Regions from separate parts of the Desulfovibrio sp. 86 genome, predicted to be linked through region 1. Evidence: riboswitches for the same ligand, from Rfam matches in the RefSeq annotation. Region 1 holds a riboswitch; each other region holds the start of a gene.
What was found. Region 1 has a riboswitch for cobalamin ahead of metE (5-methyltetrahydropteroyltriglutamate--homocysteine S-methyltransferase). Riboswitches for the same ligand answer to the same signal wherever they lie in the genome.
Positions count from the first base shown of each region.

Region 1 (3,275 bases):
CCCCAAGACCACAAGGCGGCCGCAGCCTGGTACAGCCATGCGGCGGCGCAGCAGCAGACAGACGCCCTGGCCCGCCTCGGCCATCTTTACCGCACCGGTCAGGGAGTGGAAAAAAATCAGGCACGCGCCACACTTCTGCTCTACGCGGCTGCCATGCGCGGGTCCATCCACGCCATGAAGGAACTGGAAGACATGGCCGGACCTTCCGCCTCACGCCCCAGTGCCGTGCTTTTTGGCCTGCGCCTGGACACCGCCACCCGACCCGCCATGCGCGACGCCCTCGCCAAGGCGGGCATGCGCGCGTCCCGACAGGACGACGCCTATATCTGCGACACCTACACGCCCGGCGCGCTTGTGCCCGGCGCGCGGCAGGCGGCCTTCTGCTACGGGCCAGGCCGCCCCTCGCCCCTGGGCTTTGCGGAACTGGAATACGCCGTGCCGGACAAGGCCACGGCGCAGGCCATCGTGCGCATGGTCAGCGAACGCTTCGGCGCGCCCTCCGCAGGCGAAAGCGACGACGATCACCTCTGGAACCTCGGCTCCGTCGTGGTGGCCACGCGCTACGAGCCCACGCGCCAACTTGTGAGCCTCATGTATATGATTCCCGCCGTCTACCACCTCACCCGCCAGGATTAAACGCGGAGCATTTTCTTTTGGGAATGCTTGGTGGCTGAAAAGCTTTGTGGGGGAGGGACCCTTTTGAAAAAGGGTCTCCTCCCCCACACCCCCTCCCCCTAAAACTTTTATTTAGTTCCGCTTATAACAGTGCTGCCTAAGCAGGTGGCAGGTTACTCCCGCGCCTTGCCACTCCACACAAGACCAAAACTGTTCCAAATCAAAGCAGCCTTGCATTTGCGGCTCAGCAGCATTCCGCCCTGAGACTCAAGAGCGACCCGTCACCATTCTTGGCCTGTCTGCGCTTGACACCATGCCCGCTGTTATATATCAATTTATCTAGATATTGTGATGAGAAACGGAAAACGGTGAAAATCCGTTGCGGACGCGCCACTGTAATCGGCACAAACCCGCGCCGTGCCACTGTTCACTGACCAGACCGTCAACATGTTGGGAATGCCGCAACATCGATCTGCTCCGGGGACGGGAAGGTACGGCCACGCGCAACCACAAACGCGCAGGGGCCGGAAGCCAGGAGACGCCTCATCACCTGCCGCCATCCGGCGGCAAGGCAGTACTGTCTCGCGTTCAGGCAAGTGCCCGGTCAGGCGTTGGCGCGCCCGACCAGAGCCGTGCGGCATACCAATGCCGCGCGTCGGTACGGATTGCATCCGTATTGTGAAGTGGCGGCAAGACCGGCGGGTCACACGCCATTTCAGGTATACAAGCTCTAGCGTGAAAAAGACTGCCCTTTCAACACCATATGAAAGGAGCAACCATGCGTACCCACATTCTCGGCTTTCCCTCCATGGGCAGGCAGCGCGAGCTGAAACAGGCTCTCGAATCTTTTTGGCGTGGCGACACTTTTGCCCAGGATCTCACCGGCACAGCGCACCAGCTTCAGGAAAGCCATTGGGCCATCCAGCGCGAGGCCGGCTTGAGCTACGTGACTACGGGCGATTTTTCCCTCTATGACCGCATGCTGGACACAAGCCTCATGCTTGGGGCCGTGCCCGCCCGCTTTGCCCACTGCGGCAAGGACGCCCTGACGCGCTATTTCGCTCTGGCGCGCGGCGACGCCTCACGCAACATTCCGGCCATGGAGATGACCAAGTGGTTTGACACCAACTACCACTATCTTGTGCCGGAAATCGAAGCCGACGCCGTCTGGACGCCCGGTGAACACCCCGTGCTGGAAGCCACCCGGCGCGCCGCCGCCAAGGGCTTCACGCCCAAGGCCGCCATCATCGGCCCCTTCACCTGGCTGGCCCTGGCCAAGGGCCAGAACGGCGCTGATCCGTGGGCGCGGCTGGACGAGGTGCTGGCAGCCTACACGGCGCTGCTGGAACAGCTGGCTCCGCTCTGCCAGTGCATTCAGATTGAAGAACCCGTGCTCTGCACCGAACTGCTGCCCGCCCCTGCCACCGCGCGCTTTGCCCAAACATACGCCACGCTCAATGCGGCGACGGCCCGCGCCGGATCAGCCAGACTTTTGCTGGCGACCTACTTCGGCCAGCTGAAAAATCACCTTGCTCTGGCCGTAAACAGCGGCTGCGCGGCCCTGCATATCGACCTTGTGCGCGGCTCCGGCCAACTGGACGCCGTGCTCGCCGCCCTGCCCGATCACATGGCCCTGTCCCTCGGACTGGTCAACGGACGCAATATCTGGAAGACCGACTACGCGCAGGCCGCCAGCCTCATGAACCGCGCCGTGAGCGCCCTTGGCGCTGACCGTGTGCTTCTGGCCTCTTCCTGCTCGCTTTTGCACAGCCCCGTGGATCTCGCGGAAGAAACCGACCTGCCTGCCCACATCAAGAACCGCATGGCCTTTGCCGTGCAGAAATGCGCTGAACTGGCCGACCTCAAGGCCATTGCCCAGGGCCAGGGCCAGGGCCAGGGCGCGGACATTCTGGCAACCAACGCCGCTGTGCTGGCCGAGGCCCAGGCCCATGCCGACACAGTGCTGGCACGGGTGCGCGAGCGCGCCGCCGCAGTGACCCCGGCCATGCTGGCCCGCAAATCCCCCTTCGCCGCGCGCAAGCAGGCTCAGGCCTGGCTGCGTCTGCCGCTTCTGCCCACCACCACCATCGGTTCTTTCCCGCAGACAGACCATATCCGCAAGACGCGGCTGGCCTTCAAGCGCGGTCAAATGACCCAGGCCGACTACGAAGCCGCCATCAAGGCCGAGATCGCCGCCTGCATCAAAAAGCAGGAGGAGCTTGGTCTGGACGTTCTCGTGCACGGCGAGGCCGAGCGCAACGATATGGTGGAGTATTTTGGGCAGCAGCTTGGCGGCTTCTGCTTTACGCGCAACGGCTGGGTGCAGAGCTATGGCAGCCGCTGCGTTAAGCCGCCCGTCATCTATGGCGACGTGTACCGCAAGGCCCCCATGACCGTGGCCTGGGCGCGCTATGCCCAGTCCCTGACGCAAAAGCCCGTCAAGGGCATGCTCACCGGGCCCGTGACCATCCTCTGCTGGAGCTTTGTGCGCGACGACCTGCCGCGCAGCGAGGTCTGCCGCCAGATCGCCCTGGCCATCCGCGACGAGGTGAGCGACCTTGAGGCGGCGGGCATACACATCATCCAGATAGACGAGGCCGCCCTGCGCGAGGGCATGCCCCTCACAGCCGCCGAGGCCGCCGTGTACCTGCAATGGGCGG
Region 1 is NZ_LR738849.1:1,462,458-1,465,732, forward strand. Features, by position in the region: gene DESU86_RS06215 (hypothetical protein) at 1-636, shown strand, start outside; cobalamin riboswitch at 976-1,155, shown strand; gene metE (5-methyltetrahydropteroyltriglutamate--homocysteine S-methyltransferase) at 1,394-3,275, shown strand, end outside.

Region 2 (3,275 bases), 240 kb from region 1:
GGCCAGATACTGCACCATTCCCTTGATGAGAAAAGCCCCTTCTTCATCCATGATGCGCACAAAGTTGAGTTTTTCTTCCCGCGTCATGGTGGCGGGATGCTTGCCCGCCCGCCGTATGGCCGTCTCGATGATGGCGTCGCTGGTTTCGCCAAGGCAGGAGGGGAAGGCCTCGCTCATCTCCTTGCCGGGGGCGTTTTCAAAGCGCAGCAGGGCATGCAGCACACCCTGAAAGCGCTCCAGATCCGTCAGGTCAAAGTGTATGCACACAGCCCCGATGACCTCGCCCTCACTGGTGCGCAAAAAACTGATGGATGACTTGAGCGTCTGCCCTGAAGGCGTTGTGGCGGCATAGGCTATGATGTCCTGCACATTGTCGCCGCCCTGACGCCACGCCTTGGTGACCATATTGGTGGCCGGAGCGCCCACATTGCGCCCGGTAAGGGAACCTTCGATGTGGATGATGGAGTGCTCAAGGTCGCTGAAGTCGTGTACCGCCACTTCGCAAAAAGGCCCCAGCGTTCGGGCCACCATACCGGCCATGCGTTTGGCGTTGGCAAAGATGGCCTGGGTTTCCGCCATGCGGCAATGGGTTTTTTCCACATCCTGTGAATAGATGCGGGCGCTTCTGGTGGTACGGCGGGGGGCGGCAGCGGGCCGCGGTGGAGATATCTTGCGACTTTGCTTGGGCATGTGGGCCTCCCGTGGGTCACAGCTGCTCATCATGTCCGACAGCGGTGCTTTGCTATAGAATTTTATGTAGGCTACATGAAAAAAACACTATTGTGTACCCCCAGACTCCGCAAAAAAACGATAAAAACCGGTGATACGCGGCGTAAAACGCCGTATCGGGAGATTCCGGGGCGGGCTGACCCAAGGCTCTGGAAAAACGTGGGGACTGCGCCGGAAGGCCATGGCGTGGGGGCGGATAAAACAAAAGCCACCCGCACGCGGGTGGCTCAAAGGCGTAAAGGTACCGTTCCTGTGTGATGCGGCTGTGCGGCCCCATCGTGCATGCGGAAAAAGTGCTTTTGCGGGGCTTTACGGCTTTTTGGGTTCCTTGGTCAGGTCGTCGGTGCTGTCCTTGGCGTGGCGCACAAGAATGGCGGCAGCGCCGGGGGTTTCGCCAAGGCCTTTGATGTGGGTGTCAACCTTGATGCCGGCCTTTTTAAGCTGGGAAGCCCAGGAGTCGTCCTCGTCGCCTGCAAGGTCGTTGCGGGCATGGTCGCCAGCCACCAGCATGAGGGGGGCGATGACGACGTGCTTGACCTTGGCGGCCTTGAGTTCCTTGAGCAGGTCTTCAATGCTGCGCGCGCCTTCCACCGTGGCCATATGGATGTTTTTGTCCGTGGCCGTGAAAACAGCGCGCACGCCTTCAAAGGCCAGGTCTGCGCGGCCATGGCTCTGGCCGTGGCCCATGAGCACAAGGGCGGTGTTTTTGCCGCGCTGGCTTTTGGTGTCGGCCAGAATGGCGGCCAGAAGTTCCTGGGCGTCAGGCTTGGACTCAAGCATGGGGCGGCCCATAAAAACAGCCTCAAAGCGGCCGGGGTTCTTGCTCACGTCAAGCAGCACGGCCCGCTCAAGCTCGGTAAATTCTTCACCGGCCAGAACATGCAGGGACTGCACGCGCACAACCTTTACGCCGTCCTTGGCCAGTTGGGCCATGCCGTCGCTGATGCTGCCCACAGGATGTCCCTGTGCGGCCAGTTTTTTACGAATGATCTGTGATGTGTAGGCCCAGACCACAGGCGCGCCGGGAAAGGCTTTTTTAAATTCCGCGTCCACAGCCTTGAAGGCGGGCTGGGCTTCGGGAACGCTGGTGCCGAAGGCCACCAGCAAAATGCCTTCCTTGGGGGCAGCGGCATCTGTGGCGTAGCTTGTGCCGTGCACGGCAAGCGCCGCCAGCAGCAGCAGGACGAAAAGCAGCGGGCGAAGCCCGACGTGTGACAGGATGCGCGGCATGGCAACCTCCTCAATATCGCGTTGAAAGGTTCGCAAAAGGGCTGTGGCCCCGGCGGGTGTTCGGACTTGAGGGCTGTGTGGCCGCAGGGCCAGCGCCTTGGTTTCGCCTTCACCGCTTGCGCGATTGGCTGTCAAACGCCGCCCATCCTGAGCAGGCGAAAAGAAACCTTGTCCCCTCTTACCGCAGCGCGACTGTTTTCGACTTGCACGAAATTCCCCGCCAAAGGGATACAGGACAACAGGGCGCGTCAAATGTCAAGGAGGGCGGGAGGTTGCGCCAGCCGCCACATGAGGTCCTGCACAGGGGCAGCAGCGCGGCCTTCTTGGCCGTTCAGGCCGTATTTTTCCTTGTTCTTCCGGCAAATTTCTGCTACATATGCGACCTCCCTTTGAAAAAGGGAAATCATGTTTGGAGGCTGGACATATGGCAGGCTTGGAAACCGGGCACGAAACCGAAATGAATTTCGAGAGTGCTCTCGAAAACTACCTCACTTCCGATTTTGGCGACCTTGAAGAAGGCTCTATCACCAAGGGCGAAATCGTTCGCGTGGACGAAGACAATGTGCTGGTGGACGTGAACTTCAAGTCCGAGGGGCAGATTCCCGCGGCTGAATTTCGCGATGCTGCCGGCAACATGGTCGTTGCCGTGGGCGACAAGGTGGACGTGTACGTTGTTCGCAAGAACGAAAACGACGGCACCATTACCCTTTCTTTTGAAAAGGCCAAACGCATGCAGGTTTTCGACCAGCTCGAAGACGTGCAGGAAAACAACAGGGTCATCACGGGCCACATCGTACGCCGCATCAAGGGCGGGTACACCGTGGACATCGGCGGAGTCGAGGCATTTTTGCCCGGTTCTCATGTGGATCTGCGTCCCGTGCCGGACATGGACGCCCTGGTCAACCAGGAGTTCGAATTCCGCGTGCTCAAGATCAACCGCCGCCGCAGCAATGTCATTGTTTCGCGCCGCGTGCTGCTTGAAGAAGAACGCGATTCCAAGCGCCAGGATCTGCTGCGCACCCTCGAAGAAAATCAGACTGTGCAGGGCAAGGCCAAGAACATCACCGAATACGGCGTGTTCGTTGACCTGGGCGGCCTCGACGGCCTGCTGCACATCACCGATATGAGCTGGAAGCGCATTCGCCATCCCAAGGAAATGATCACCATCGGTCAGGAACTGACCCTGAAGGTGCTTTCCTTTGACCGCGAAAACAACAAGGTTTCCCTGGGCCTCAAGCAGCTTGTGCCCGATCCGTGGCAGGATATTTCCGCCCGCTTCCCCGAAGGCGCCAAGTGCACCGGTAAGGTCACCAACC
Region 2 is NZ_LR738849.1:1,700,182-1,703,456, forward strand. Features, by position in the region: gene DESU86_RS07075 (helix-turn-helix transcriptional regulator) at 1-690, opposite strand, end outside; gene DESU86_RS07080 (sirohydrochlorin cobaltochelatase) at 1,039-1,959, opposite strand; cobalamin riboswitch at 1,994-2,217, opposite strand; gene DESU86_RS07085 (30S ribosomal protein S1) at 2,384-3,275, shown strand, end outside.
Region 2: it holds a riboswitch for cobalamin, as region 1 does, so the genes downstream of both, DESU86_RS07080 (sirohydrochlorin cobaltochelatase) here and metE (5-methyltetrahydropteroyltriglutamate--homocysteine S-methyltransferase) in region 1, are expected to answer to the same signal.

Region 3 (3,275 bases), 1.2 Mb from region 1:
CACATGGAAGGAGTTGGTATAGTAATCCCTGTCCGTAATGCCGGGAATGCTGCCGAACTTGCCCTTGTCCAGAGAGACAAAGCGGCCACTGAGGCTTTCCGCCGGAGTCGCGATGAGCGAGAAGTTCAGCCCTGTCTTTTCCGACTCGTCATCGCAGCGCTTGCGCATATGGCTGATGATTTCAAGGCCGAGCTTCTGTGCCTCTTCACTTTCGCCATGGTGCTTGCCAAGCAGGGACATGAGGGCTTCAGCCAGGCCGATGAAGCCCATGCTGAGCGTACCGTGCTTCAGGACCTCTTCAATGCTGTCGTCCCAGCCCAGCTTATCGGAGTCAAGCCAGATGCCCTCGCCCATGAGGAAGGGGTAGTTGCGCACCTTTTTGGAGCTCTGAATTTTGAGCCTGTGCATAAGCTGGCGAAAAACCAAATCAATCCTGTCGTCCAGCAGAGCAAAGAACTTTTTGACGTCGCCTTGGGCTTCAAGGCCCAACCGGGGAAGATTGACCGAGGTAAAGCTCAGGTTGCCGCGTCCGCAGGTCACCTGCCTGTCCTTGTCATAGACATTGCCGAGAACCCGCGTGCGGCAGCCCATATAGGCCACTTCGCTGTTGTAGTCGCCCGGCTTGTAGTACTGCAGGTTGAACGGAGCATCCAGAAAACTGAAGTTCGGGAACAGCCGCATGGCTGAAACCTCGATGGCCAACTGAAAAAGGTCGTAATTGGGATCTTCTTTGTTGTAATTGACCCCGGACTTCACCTTGAAAATCTGCACGGGAAAGATGGATGTTTCCCCGTTGCCGAGGCCCGCCTTGGTGGCCTTGAGCAGGTTCTTGGTCACCATGCGCCCTTCGGCGGAGGTGTCAGTGCCATAGTTGATGGAACTGAAAGGCACCTGGGCCCCTGCGCGCGAATTCATGGTGTTCAGGTTGTGGATAAGGGCTTCCATGGCCTGATAGGTGCGCCGCTCGGTATACTTCAGGGCTTCCTCAGCGGCATAGGCATGGGCTTCACCCAACATGGCCTTCTGTTCCGCTGCGACGGCCTGATCAAGTTTGCGGCCAAATTCTTCCATATTGCCAAGGCGCGGGCACAGTTCAACGCTGGCCAGCAGTTTTTCGGTAAAAGCCGCCGAGTCCTGGGCTTTCATATGCATGGCAATACGTACAAAGGAGCTAAAGGCCCTTTCGTATTCCTTGCGATACGTTTTAATGACGCCTTCGCTCATGGCGAAGTCGAAATGCGGCACACTCTGACCGCCGTGCATTTCATTCTGGTTGGCCTGGATGGCTATGCAGGCCAGAGCCGAATAGCTTTCAATGGCGTTGGGTTCGCGCAGATAACCGTGCCCGGTGGAAAAACCGTTTTTAAACAGCGGGATAAGGTCTATCTGGCAGCACGTTTCCGTGAGCATGTAGAAATCTTTGTCATGAATATGGATGTCGCCATTGATGTGCGCGGCCGAGGCATCCTTGGGCAGAATGTAGTTGTCGATAAAGTACTTGGACCCCTCGGATCCGTACTTGAGCATGGTGCCCATGGCGGTATCGCCGTCAATATTGGCGTTTTCGCGCTTGATGTCTTCGTGAAGGGCAGGAGAATACGTAAGCTTTTTATAGATATCCATGAGATACGATTCCGCATTACGGATTTTCGTATGCTCGGCGCGGTACAGGATGTATGCCTTGGCCGTCTTGGCGTAGTCGTACTGGATCAGCGTTTCTTCAACAAGATCCTGAATTTCTTCAACGTGCTTGAGGCTGCGGGCATCCAGCTTTTTGCAAACTTTTTCAGTTACGAACAAAAGGTCTGTAGGGGACATATCCTCACCGCCAACGGCCTGATTGGCCTTGGTAATGGCGTTGAGAATCTTGACAGAATCAAAAGGCACTGCCGTGCCATCGCGCTTAGTGATGCTGGCGGGCATGGAGGAAGACTCCCATAACAACTGTGAAAAAAACTGTGAAAAAAGTTCGTTCGCATAACGAACGAAGGGGACACCAGTAACGTATGGGGCGGTAAAGTAAACCCAGGGGCAAGCCTGTAGCCGGGAACAGGTCGTTCCCGCAAAGGATTGGCCGGCAAAGGCCCCGTGCCGACAATCCATAGTATGACTGTTAGGGATTATACCCGACAGCCGTTGGGTATTGTTGAAAGCAGGTCTTCCGGCTTGCCAACCGCCTTTCGGCCTTCCCAGGGCATTGCCCCAGTGGCGCATGAAGAAAGGCGGCGTTTGTGCGGCTTACGGCGGCGGGTCCGCTCCCGTTTTTCACGGGATTCTCTATTAAGCCCATAGGGCGCTTTCAATGTCTAGAAAATCTCAAAAGAACTGCATCCTGTCAATTGGGGTAAGCAAAAAAGGCTTCCTAGTCACGTAGGAACAGTGCAGTTTTTATTGATAAATTTTATTATAAAGCGTTCATTCAAACCTGAAAAAAGGCCGCAAAAAAGTACTGGGCGCGAGCTATACCCTGCCCGAAAATACACTGCCGGAACCGCCATTGAAAGTTCCGCAGCCTTTTATATGTTTGGCTGATGACTCCCTTGGTGCGAGCAACAATCTAGCGCACTGCCCTGACGATTTCAAGGCTGTTCAAACCCTTGGCTACTGCGGCTTTGCAGATGCGGCCTCTGGAAAACCGCACCATTTGCCATTTTTACAGGGGCATATTTTTTTAAGAAATATTACCAAGAAGCGTGAAGACAATTCATAATATACAATAAATTCAGTTAAATATACGTAATTAACTGGCAAAATGATCTTGTCCCGGCCGTATAAACATGGGCATGCCGCACGTATCGGTGATGCCTGCACTCCCCCCTGTCCCGTGACGCAGGCATGCTCCTCTGCGCAAGCCCACGTGCCCTCCCGCGAACCCCCGCGCGCAAGGCGTTCTGACTGAAAGACGCGGCCCTTGGCCTCCTTTTTCACCATACCAACATACAGATACAGTAAGAGTTTTAGGGGGTGGGGGCGTGGGGGAGGAGACCCTTTTGCAAAAGGGTCCCTCCCCCACAAAAAAACTTCAAACGGTTGCTCCCAGCCATCAGACAAAAACCTCCGGCCCTGGGGCCGGAGGTTTTTTGTCAGTGTGTGTCACAGGGCTCGTGTGTACTCTCAACCCTGCCCGGGTTGCTGTCAGGGCAACAGTACAAGGTTGTAGACATCGGCCTCGTCCAGGTACTTTTTCGCCACTGCCTGCACCTGGGCCGGGGTCAGCTTTGCGGCTTTTTCTATGAGCTGCCGCTCAAAATCATAGGGCCGCCCCAGCAAGGCGT
Region 3 is NZ_LR738849.1:266,569-269,843, forward strand. Features, by position in the region: gene DESU86_RS01105 (anaerobic ribonucleoside triphosphate reductase) at 1-1,923, opposite strand, end outside; cobalamin riboswitch at 2,135-2,316, opposite strand; gene DESU86_RS01110 (hypothetical protein) at 2,498-2,710, shown strand; gene DESU86_RS01115 (M16 family metallopeptidase) at 3,136-3,275, opposite strand, start outside.
Region 3: it holds a riboswitch for cobalamin, as region 1 does, so the genes downstream of both, DESU86_RS01105 (anaerobic ribonucleoside triphosphate reductase) here and metE (5-methyltetrahydropteroyltriglutamate--homocysteine S-methyltransferase) in region 1, are expected to answer to the same signal.